2 regions of the Pseudomonas tructae genome follow, and region 1 is predicted to be linked to the other one. Evidence: predicted binding sites of a transcription regulator. Region 1 holds the regulator's gene; the other holds the start of a gene.
What was found. The regulator FliA, encoded in region 1, starts transcription of late flagellar genes. The targets are predictions, from matches to a motif close to CTAAAGTTTNNNNNNNNNNNGCCGNTAA.
Positions count from the first base shown of each region.

Region 2: EXN22_RS21545 (flagellar protein MotY) is a predicted target of FliA. The motif match lies at 1,795-1,822, and genes of this name have one in related genera.

Region 1 covers NZ_CP035952.1:2,009,654-2,013,975, forward strand. Annotated here, with positions in the region: gene flhF (flagellar biosynthesis protein FlhF) at 1-561, shown strand, start outside; gene fleN (flagellar synthesis regulator FleN) at 682-1,515, shown strand; gene fliA (RNA polymerase sigma factor FliA) at 1,512-2,252, shown strand; gene EXN22_RS09315 (chemotaxis response regulator CheY) at 2,356-2,730, shown strand; gene EXN22_RS09320 (protein phosphatase CheZ) at 2,750-3,538, shown strand; gene EXN22_RS09325 (chemotaxis protein CheA) at 3,551-4,322, shown strand, end outside.
Region 2 covers NZ_CP035952.1:4,699,584-4,703,905, reverse strand. Annotated here, with positions in the region: gene rnt (ribonuclease T) at 14-625, opposite strand; gene pyrC (dihydroorotase) at 682-1,728, opposite strand; gene EXN22_RS21545 (flagellar protein MotY) at 1,859-2,812, shown strand; gene EXN22_RS21540 (argininosuccinate synthase) at 2,942-4,159, shown strand; gene EXN22_RS21535 (hypothetical protein) at 4,225-4,322, opposite strand, start outside.

The sequences.
Region 1 (4,322 bases):
CTGGTGAGCATGGACAGTTTCCGGATTGGTGCCCAGGAGCAACTCAAGACCCTGGGGCGGATCCTCAATGTCTCGGTCACGCATGTCGATCCGGGCCAGTCGCTGGCCCAGGCGCTCGACCCGCTGCTGCGCAAGCGTGTGGTGCTGATCGACACCGCTGGCCTGCAAGCCAGCGACCCGGCCCTGCGTATGCAGCTCGAAACCCTTGCCGGGCGCGGGATTCAGGCCAAGAATTATCTGGTGCTGGCAACCACCAGCCAGAAGCAGGTGCTGACCGCCGCCTACCACAGCTACAAGCGCTGTGGCCTGGCCGGTTGCATCCTGACCAAGCTAGATGAAACCGCCAGCCTCGGCGAAGTATTGAGCCTGGCAATCAGTCACGAACTGCCTGTGGCCTATCTTACCGATGGCCCGCGCATTCCTGACGACCTGCACCTGCCGCGCCGGCACCAGTTGGTCAGCCGCGCAGTGAGTGTGCAGATGCAGGACGAGCCCAGCGAAGAGGCCATGGCCGACATGTTCGCTGATCTCTACCACAGCCCTGGCAAACGCGTGGGCTGAGGTGAATATGAATACGTTGCAAAGTACCTACATCAATGGTCTGCCAGGCATTTTTCAGGTGTTGAAAGCGCAGCCCAGTCATGTGGCCTCGGTCTAAGTAAGACAAGGTAAAGAACAAACATGGGTAGCATGCATCCCGTACAGGTGATCGCCGTGACCGGTGGCAAAGGTGGCGTCGGCAAGACTAACGTGTCAGTGAACCTGTCGCTGGCGCTGGCTGAGCTTGGCCGTCGGGTCATGCTGCTGGACGCCGACCTGGGCCTGGCCAACGTCGACGTGCTGCTGGGCCTGACGCCCAAACGTACCCTGGCCGACGTCATCGAAGGCCGCTGCGAGCTGCGCGAAGTGCTGCTGCAAGGCCCTGGTGGCGTACGCATCGTGCCGGCGGCTTCGGGTACGCAAAGCATGGTGCACCTGGCGCCGGCGCAGCATGCCGGACTGATCCAGGCCTTCAGCGAGATCGGCGACAACCTCGATGTGCTGGTGATCGACACCGCTGCGGGTATCGGTGACTCGGTAGTCAGCTTTGTTCGCGCCGCCCAGGAGGTGTTGCTGGTGGTCTGCGACGAGCCCACCTCGATCACCGATGCCTATGCCCTGATCAAGCTGCTCAATCGCGATTACGGCATGAACCGCTTCCGCGTCCTGGCAAACATGGCTCAGAGCCCTCAAGAGGGGCGCAACCTGTTCGCCAAGTTGACCAAGGTCACTGATCGCTTTCTGGATGTCGCTCTACAATACGTCGGCGCGGTGCCTTACGACGAATGCGTGCGCAAGGCGGTGCAGAAGCAGCGAGCAGTCTATGAAGCCTTCCCGCGTTCCAAGTGCGCGCTGGCATTCAAGGCCATTGCCCAGAAAGTCGACACCTGGCCGCTGCCTGCCAACCCACGGGGTCACCTGGAGTTCTTCGTCGAACGCCTGGTGCAACCGACGAGTGCAGGTCCGGTGCTATGAACGCCAGCGGTTATCGGATGTACAGCAAGGCTTCGCGTGACGCCCAGTACGAGTTGATCGAGCGTTACGCGCCGTTGGTCAAGCGCATCGCCTACCACTTGCTGGCGCGTCTGCCGGCCAGTGTTCAGGTCGAGGATCTGATCCAGGCCGGGATGATCGGCTTGCTCGAAGTCGCCAACAAGTACGATGCGAGCAAGGGTGCCAGTTTCGAGACCTATGCCGGTATCCGTATTCGTGGGGCCATGCTCGATGAAGTGCGCAAGGGCGATTGGGCACCGCGTTCGGTACACCGCAATACCCGCATGGTCAGTGACGCGATTCGTGCAATTGAAGCAAAAACCGGTCGTGACGCTAAAGATCACGAAGTTGCTGCCGAACTTCAATTGAGTCTCGACGATTATTACGGGATTTTGAATGACACCCTGGGCAGCCGCCTGTTCAGTTTCGACGACCTGCTGCAGGACGGCGAACATGAAGGTCTGCACGAGGGAGGTGCCAGTGCCCAGCTCGAGCCTTCGCGCGACCTGGAAGACGAGCGTTTTCAGGCAGCCTTGGCCGATGCCATTGCCAACCTGCCCGAACGTGAGCGTCTGGTGCTGGCGCTGTACTACGACGAAGAGCTCAACCTCAAGGAGATCGGTGAGGTCCTGGGGGTGAGCGAATCGCGCGTCAGCCAGTTGCACAGCCAGTGCGCGGCACGTTTGCGTGGTCGCCTGGGGGAATGGCGAGCGCGTTGAACACCGGTTCAATGCAGTCGTGAAATGCAGTACCGAATTGATTGAATGCGCGTTCCGCGCTGAACGCGTTAAAGACTGCTTGGAGGTCTAATTGAACAAAGACATGAAAATCCTCATCGTGGACGACTTCTCGACGATGCGGCGGATCATCAAGAACCTGTTGCGTGATCTGGGCTTTACCAACACCCAGGAAGCCGACGACGGCAACACTGCGCTGCCGATGCTCGAAAGCGGCCACTTCGATTTTCTGGTGACCGACTGGAACATGCCTGGCATGTCCGGCATCGACCTGCTGCGCAAGGTACGGGCTGATGAGCGCCTGAAACACCTGCCGGTGCTGATGGTGACCGCCGAAGCCAAGCGCGAGCAGATCATCGAAGCCGCCCAGGCCGGAGTCAACGGCTATGTGGTCAAGCCGTTCACTGCCCAGGTGCTGAAAGAAAAAATCGAAAAAATCTTCGAGCGCGTCAATAGCTGAGGTACGCCACGGGGGCGCTATGGAGCAAACACAATCATCCTTGGGCGAGTTCGAGTCGACACTCAAGAAGCACGCCAAGGAACTGGTCGACAGCCTTGAGAAAGGCAAGTTCGGCGACGCGGTGCAACTGATCCATCAGCTGAACCAGACCCGTGACCTAGGCCTGTACCAGGAAGTCGGCAAACTTACCCGCGAGTTGCACAGTGCGATCGTCAGCTTCCAGATCGACCCGCACATGCCGCAGGCCGAGGAAGTGTCGCAGATTACCGACGCGACCGAACGCCTGTCCTATGTGGTCAAGCTGACCGAGGGCGCGGCCAATCGCACCATGGACCTGGTCGAAGCCAGTACACCGGTTCTCAACGCGTTGAGCGACGAAGCCAGGGAACTGAGCGTCGACTGGCAGCGTTTCATGCGCCGCGAAGTGGCGGCGCCGGAGTTCCGTGAGTTGGCCAAGCGTGTCGACAGTTTCCTGACGCGCAGCGAGGAAGGCAACCGCAAGGTCGCCGGGCACCTCAATGACATTCTTCTGGCCCAGGACTACCAAGACCTGACCGGCCAGGTGATCAAGCGCGTCACGACGCTGGTCACCGAAGTAGAAAGCAATCTGCTCAAGCTCGTGCTGATGGCAAGCCAGGTCGACCGTTTTGCCGGTATCGAACATGACCACCAGCAGCTGCGCGCTGAAAAAGATCAAGAAAAACATCCGACTCGGGGTGAAGGTCCGCAGATTCATGCCGATAAGCGTGAAGACGTTGTGTCCGGTCAGGACGATGTCGACGATCTGCTGTCCAGTCTGGGTTTTTAGGGAGCACGTTTAATGAGCTTCGGCGCCGATGAAGAAATCCTTCAGGATTTCCTGGTAGAAGCCGGCGAAATTCTTGAGCAACTGTCCGAGCAACTGGTCGAGCTGGAAAGCCGTCCGGATGATGCCGATTTGCTCAATGCGATCTTTCGCGGTTTTCACACTGTAAAAGGGGGCGCCGGCTTCCTCCAGCTCAACGAGCTGGTGGAGTGCTGCCATATCGCCGAAAACGTCTTCGACATCCTGCGCAAGGGTGCCCGGCGCGTTGATGCCGAACTGATGGACGTGGTCCTGGAAGCACTGGACACGGTCAACAGCATGTTCGGCCAGGTGCGCGAGCGTTCTGATATCACTGCGGCCACTCCTGAGCTGCTGGCGGCGCTGTCGCGCCTGGCAGAGCCTGCCGGAGAAGACGAAGCGCCTGCGCCTGAGCCTGAAGTGCTCGAAGCGCCTGCGGTCGAGGCCGAAGCCGACATCACCGACACCGAGTTCGAGCAGTTGCTCGACTCGCTCAGTGCCGTCAAGGCTGAGGCCGAAGCCCAAGTGGCCGAGCCTGCTGGCGATGAAATCACCGATGCCGAGTTCGAGTCGCTGCTTGACCAGTTGCACGGCAAGGGTCAGTTTGCCGCCGATAACCTTGGCGCCAGCGCCGAGGCCCCGGTTGCGGGAGCTGCAGCGGGCGACGCCAGCGGCGATATCACCGACGACGAATTCGAGGCGCTGCTCGATCAGTTGCACGGCAAGGGTACCTTTGCCGTCGATGCACTGCCGGGCGCCGCTGCTACCG
Region 2 (4,322 bases), 2.7 Mb from region 1:
CGCTCCTACAACATCAGTCGTTGAAGTCCTGCCAGCCGCCCATTTCCTTCCAGCGGTTGACGATGCCGCAGAACAGCTCGGCGGTCTTCTCGGTGTCGTAACGCGCCGAGTGCGCTTCACGGCCATCGAAGTCGATGTCGGCGCTCTGGCAGGCCCGCGCCAGCACGGTCTGGCCATAGGCAAGACCGGCCAGGGTGGCGGTGTCGAAGCTTGAGAACGGGTGGAACGGGTTGCGCTTCATGTCGTGGCGGGCCACGGCGGCGTTGAGGAAGCCCAGGTCGAAGCTGCTGTTGTGGCCGACCAGGATCGCCCGTTTGCAGCCGTTGGCCTTCAGTGCCTTGCGCACGCCACGGAAAATGTCGGTCAGGGCCGACTCTTCGCTCACCGCCATGCGCAGCGGGTGGTCAAGCTTGATCCCGGTGAACTCCAGGGCTGCTTGCTCGATGTTGGCGCCTTCAAAGGGCTCGACGCGGAAGAAATAGGTGTGTTCCGGGAACAGGAAGCCTTTCTCATCCATGCCGATGGTGACGGCGGCAATCTCCAGCAGGGCGTCGGTAGCGCTGTTGAAACCACCGGTTTCAACGTCGACCACTACCGGCAGGTAACCGCGAAAGCGTTCAGCCATTGGATGGCGCGGACCGCCGCCATGACCTTCCTGGTCGTCTTCGTACTGATCTTCGCTCACTCAGTTTCCTCCAGCAGGCGCCAGCGCAATTGTTCACCGGCGCGCAGCGGAATAACGGTCTGCTCGCCGAACGGCAAGCTGCTTGGGGCGGTCCAGCTGTCGCGGACCAGGGTAATGGTATCGGTGTTTGCCGGCAGGCCGTAGAAGGCCGGGCCGTGCAGGCTGGCGAAGCCTTCGAGTTTGTCCAGTGCGTTACGCTGCTCGAACGCCTCGGCGTACATCTCGATGGCGGCATAGGCGGTGTAGCAGCCGGCACAGCCGCAGGCGGCTTCCTTGGCGTGCTGGGCGTGGGGGGCCGAGTCGGTGCCGAGGAAGAACTTGCTGTTGCCGCTGGTGGCGGCGTCCAGCAAGGCCACCTGGTGGGTATTGCGCTTGAGGATCGGCAGGCAATAGAAGTGCGGACGAATCCCGCCCACCAGCATGTGGTTGCGGTTGTACAGCAGGTGCTGGGCGGTGATGGTCGCGCCAACGTTGGCCGCAGCCTCGTTGACGAACTGCACGGCATCGCTGGTGGTAATGTGCTCGAACACCACCTTGAGGGTCGGGAAGCGCTCGACCACTCGGCGCAGGTGTTCGTCGATGAACAGCTTCTCGCGGTCGAACACGTCGATTTCGCTGCGGGTCACCTCACCGTGGACCAACAGCAGCATGCCGACCTCGGCCATGGCTTCGAGCACCGGGAAGATCTTGTCGACGCTGGTCACGCCGGAATCGGAGTTGGTCGTCGCACCGGCCGGGTAGAGCTTGGCAGCATGGACAAAACCTGTGGCCTTGGCTGCGCGGATTTCCTCGGGCTGGGTGCGGTCGGTGAGGTACAGCACCATCAGCGGCTCGAAACGGCTTCCGGCAGGGCGTGCGGCGAGGATGCGCTCACGGTAGGCAGCGGCTTCGGCGGCATTGCGCACCGGTGGTACCAGGTTGGGCATGATGATTGCGCGGGCAAAGGTGCGCGCAACGTCGCCGACGGTATGTGGCAAAACAGCGCCATCACGAAGATGGATGTGCCAGTCGTCGGGACGCAGGAGGGTCAGGCGGTCGGACATTGGGGATTCCAGGCGGGTCGAACTCAAGGTGAATGCTACCGGAAAAGCCGGTTACGAGCACTCGCTATCAAGTTTTGCCGCGCTCGACCGATAGCATGCAGGTATACCGTGAAAATCTGTGGAGCCGCCCGTGCGCCAGCGTTATCTAGCCCTGCTCAGTGTGTTTGCCAGCATGCCCGCCATGGCACTCACCTTCCAGACTCGTCTGGAGAACATCGAGTGGAAGGTCGAAGGCGATCAGTTCGAATGTCGGCTGGTTCAACCCATTGCCGATTTCGGCAGCGGTGAGTTCGTTCGTCGCGCCGGCGAGCAGCCGACGTTCCAATTGCGATCAAGCAGCAATGTCCTCGGCACCGGCAACGCCACCCTGCTGGCGGCGGCTGCGCCGTGGCAGCCCGGGCGTGGCGATATCAACCTGGGGGCAGTGCGCATGGCCCGCAGCGGCGTGCTCTTTACCAGCTCCCAGGGCCAGGCCAGCCGCCTGATCAATGGCCTGCTCGATGGCCGCAGCACGGTGGTGCGCAACTACGCCGGCGAAGCCGGGCGGGCCATGGAAGTGCGGGTGCTGCCGGTCAAGTTCAGCAAGGCCTATGGGGACTACCAGGCCTGTGCGGCGAAACTCTTGCCGATGAACTATGACCAGGTGCGTCAGGCGCGGGTCGGCTTTCCGGGTGGTGGTATCGACCTGGACAGCGATGCCCGCGCACGCCTGGATGTAATCCTCGATTTCCTCAAGGCCGACCCGACGGTCAACCATATCCAACTCGACGGTCACTCCGACAACAGCGGCAATCGCCTGACCAACCGTGACCTGTCCCGGCGCCGGGCGCTGGCGGTCATGGAGTACCTCAAGGCCCACGGTGTCCCCGAAGAGCAGATCACCCTGCGCTTTCATGGCGAGCGCTATCCGCTGGCGAGCAACAACAGTGCAGCCAACCGCGCGCGCAACCGGCGGGTGAACATTGAGCTGGATCGGGTCACGCCGGTCGAAAAGCCGCAGGAAAAACCTGTCGAGCCTGTGGCCAAGCCACCGGTTGCACCGGCTGCCGCAACTGAAACGGTGAAGCCTGCAAGCAAGTCCTGAGCTGCGACCGTCCGTCGCAGCCTCGACAATTTTTGTCGCTTTGTCGTCACAAGCTGTCGCCCCACTGTAATTTTTGTCGCAAGGCCGGTAGAATCGACGGCTTTCCGTACAACCCCGTGGAGTGATGGCATGGCGGACGTAAAAAAGGTCGTACTGGCGTATTCCGGCGGCCTTGATACTTCGGTGATTCTCAAGTGGCTGCAGGATACCTACAACTGTGAAGTGGTGACCTTCACCGCTGACCTGGGTCAGGGCGAAGAGGTCGAACCGGCCCGCGCCAAGGCTCAGGCCATGGGCGTCAAGGAAATCTACATCGATGACCTGCGCGAAGAGTTCGTACGCGACTTCGTGTTCCCGATGTTCCGCGCCAACACCGTCTATGAAGGCGAGTACCTGCTGGGTACTTCCATCGCTCGTCCGCTGATCGCCAAGCGCCTGATCGAAATCGCCAACGAAACCGGGGCCGACGCCATCTCCCATGGAGCGACCGGCAAGGGTAACGACCAGGTCCGTTTCGAACTGGGCGCCTACGCGCTCAAGCCGGGCGTCAAGGTCATCGCGCCGTGGCGTGAATGGGACCTGCTGTCCCGTGAAAAGCTCATGGACTATGCCGAGAAGCACGGTATCCCGATCGAACGTCATGGCAAGAAGAAATCGCCGTACTCGATGGACGCCAACCTGCTGCACATCTCCTATGAAGGTGGCGTGCTGGAGGATACCTGGACCGAGCACGAAGAAGACATGTGGCGCTGGACCGTCTCCCCTGAGAACGCCCCTGATACCCCGCAATACCTGGAACTGACCTACCGTAACGGCGACATCGTTGCGCTGGACGGCGTCGAAATGACCCCGGCCACCGTGCTGGCGACGCTGAACAAGATCGGCGGTGCTCACGGTATCGGTCGTCTGGACATCGTCGAAAACCGTTACGTCGGCATGAAGTCCCGTGGCTGCTACGAAACCCCGGGCGGCACTATCATGCTGCGTGCTCACCGCGCCATCGAATCGATCACTCTGGACCGCGAAGTCGCTCACCTCAAAGACGAGCTGATGCCGAAATACGCCAGCCTGATCTACACCGGTTACTGGTGGAGCCCTGAGCGTCTGATGCTGCAGCAGATGATCGACGCTTCGCAGGTCAACGTGAATGGCGTTGTGCGCCTGAAACTGTACAAGGGCAACGTTATCGTTACCGGTCGCAAGTCCGACGACTCGCTGTTCGACGCCAACATCGCGACCTTCGAAGAAGATGGCGGCGCCTACAACCAGGCCGACGCGGCGGGCTTCATCAAGCTCAACGCCTTGCGCATGCGCATTGCAGCCAACAAGGGTCGGACTCTGGTCTGATCGCGGTAGCTCAGAAAACCCCGGCTTGCCGGGGTTTTTTTTGCCTGGACTATATGCAGGTAACTTCAGGTCTTGTTCAGCGCCTGAGTTATCAAGGTGATTTGAGCGCCGGTATTGAGGTTGTACAGAATCCATGTGTTGCCTGTCGGCTGGCCGGGTTTGA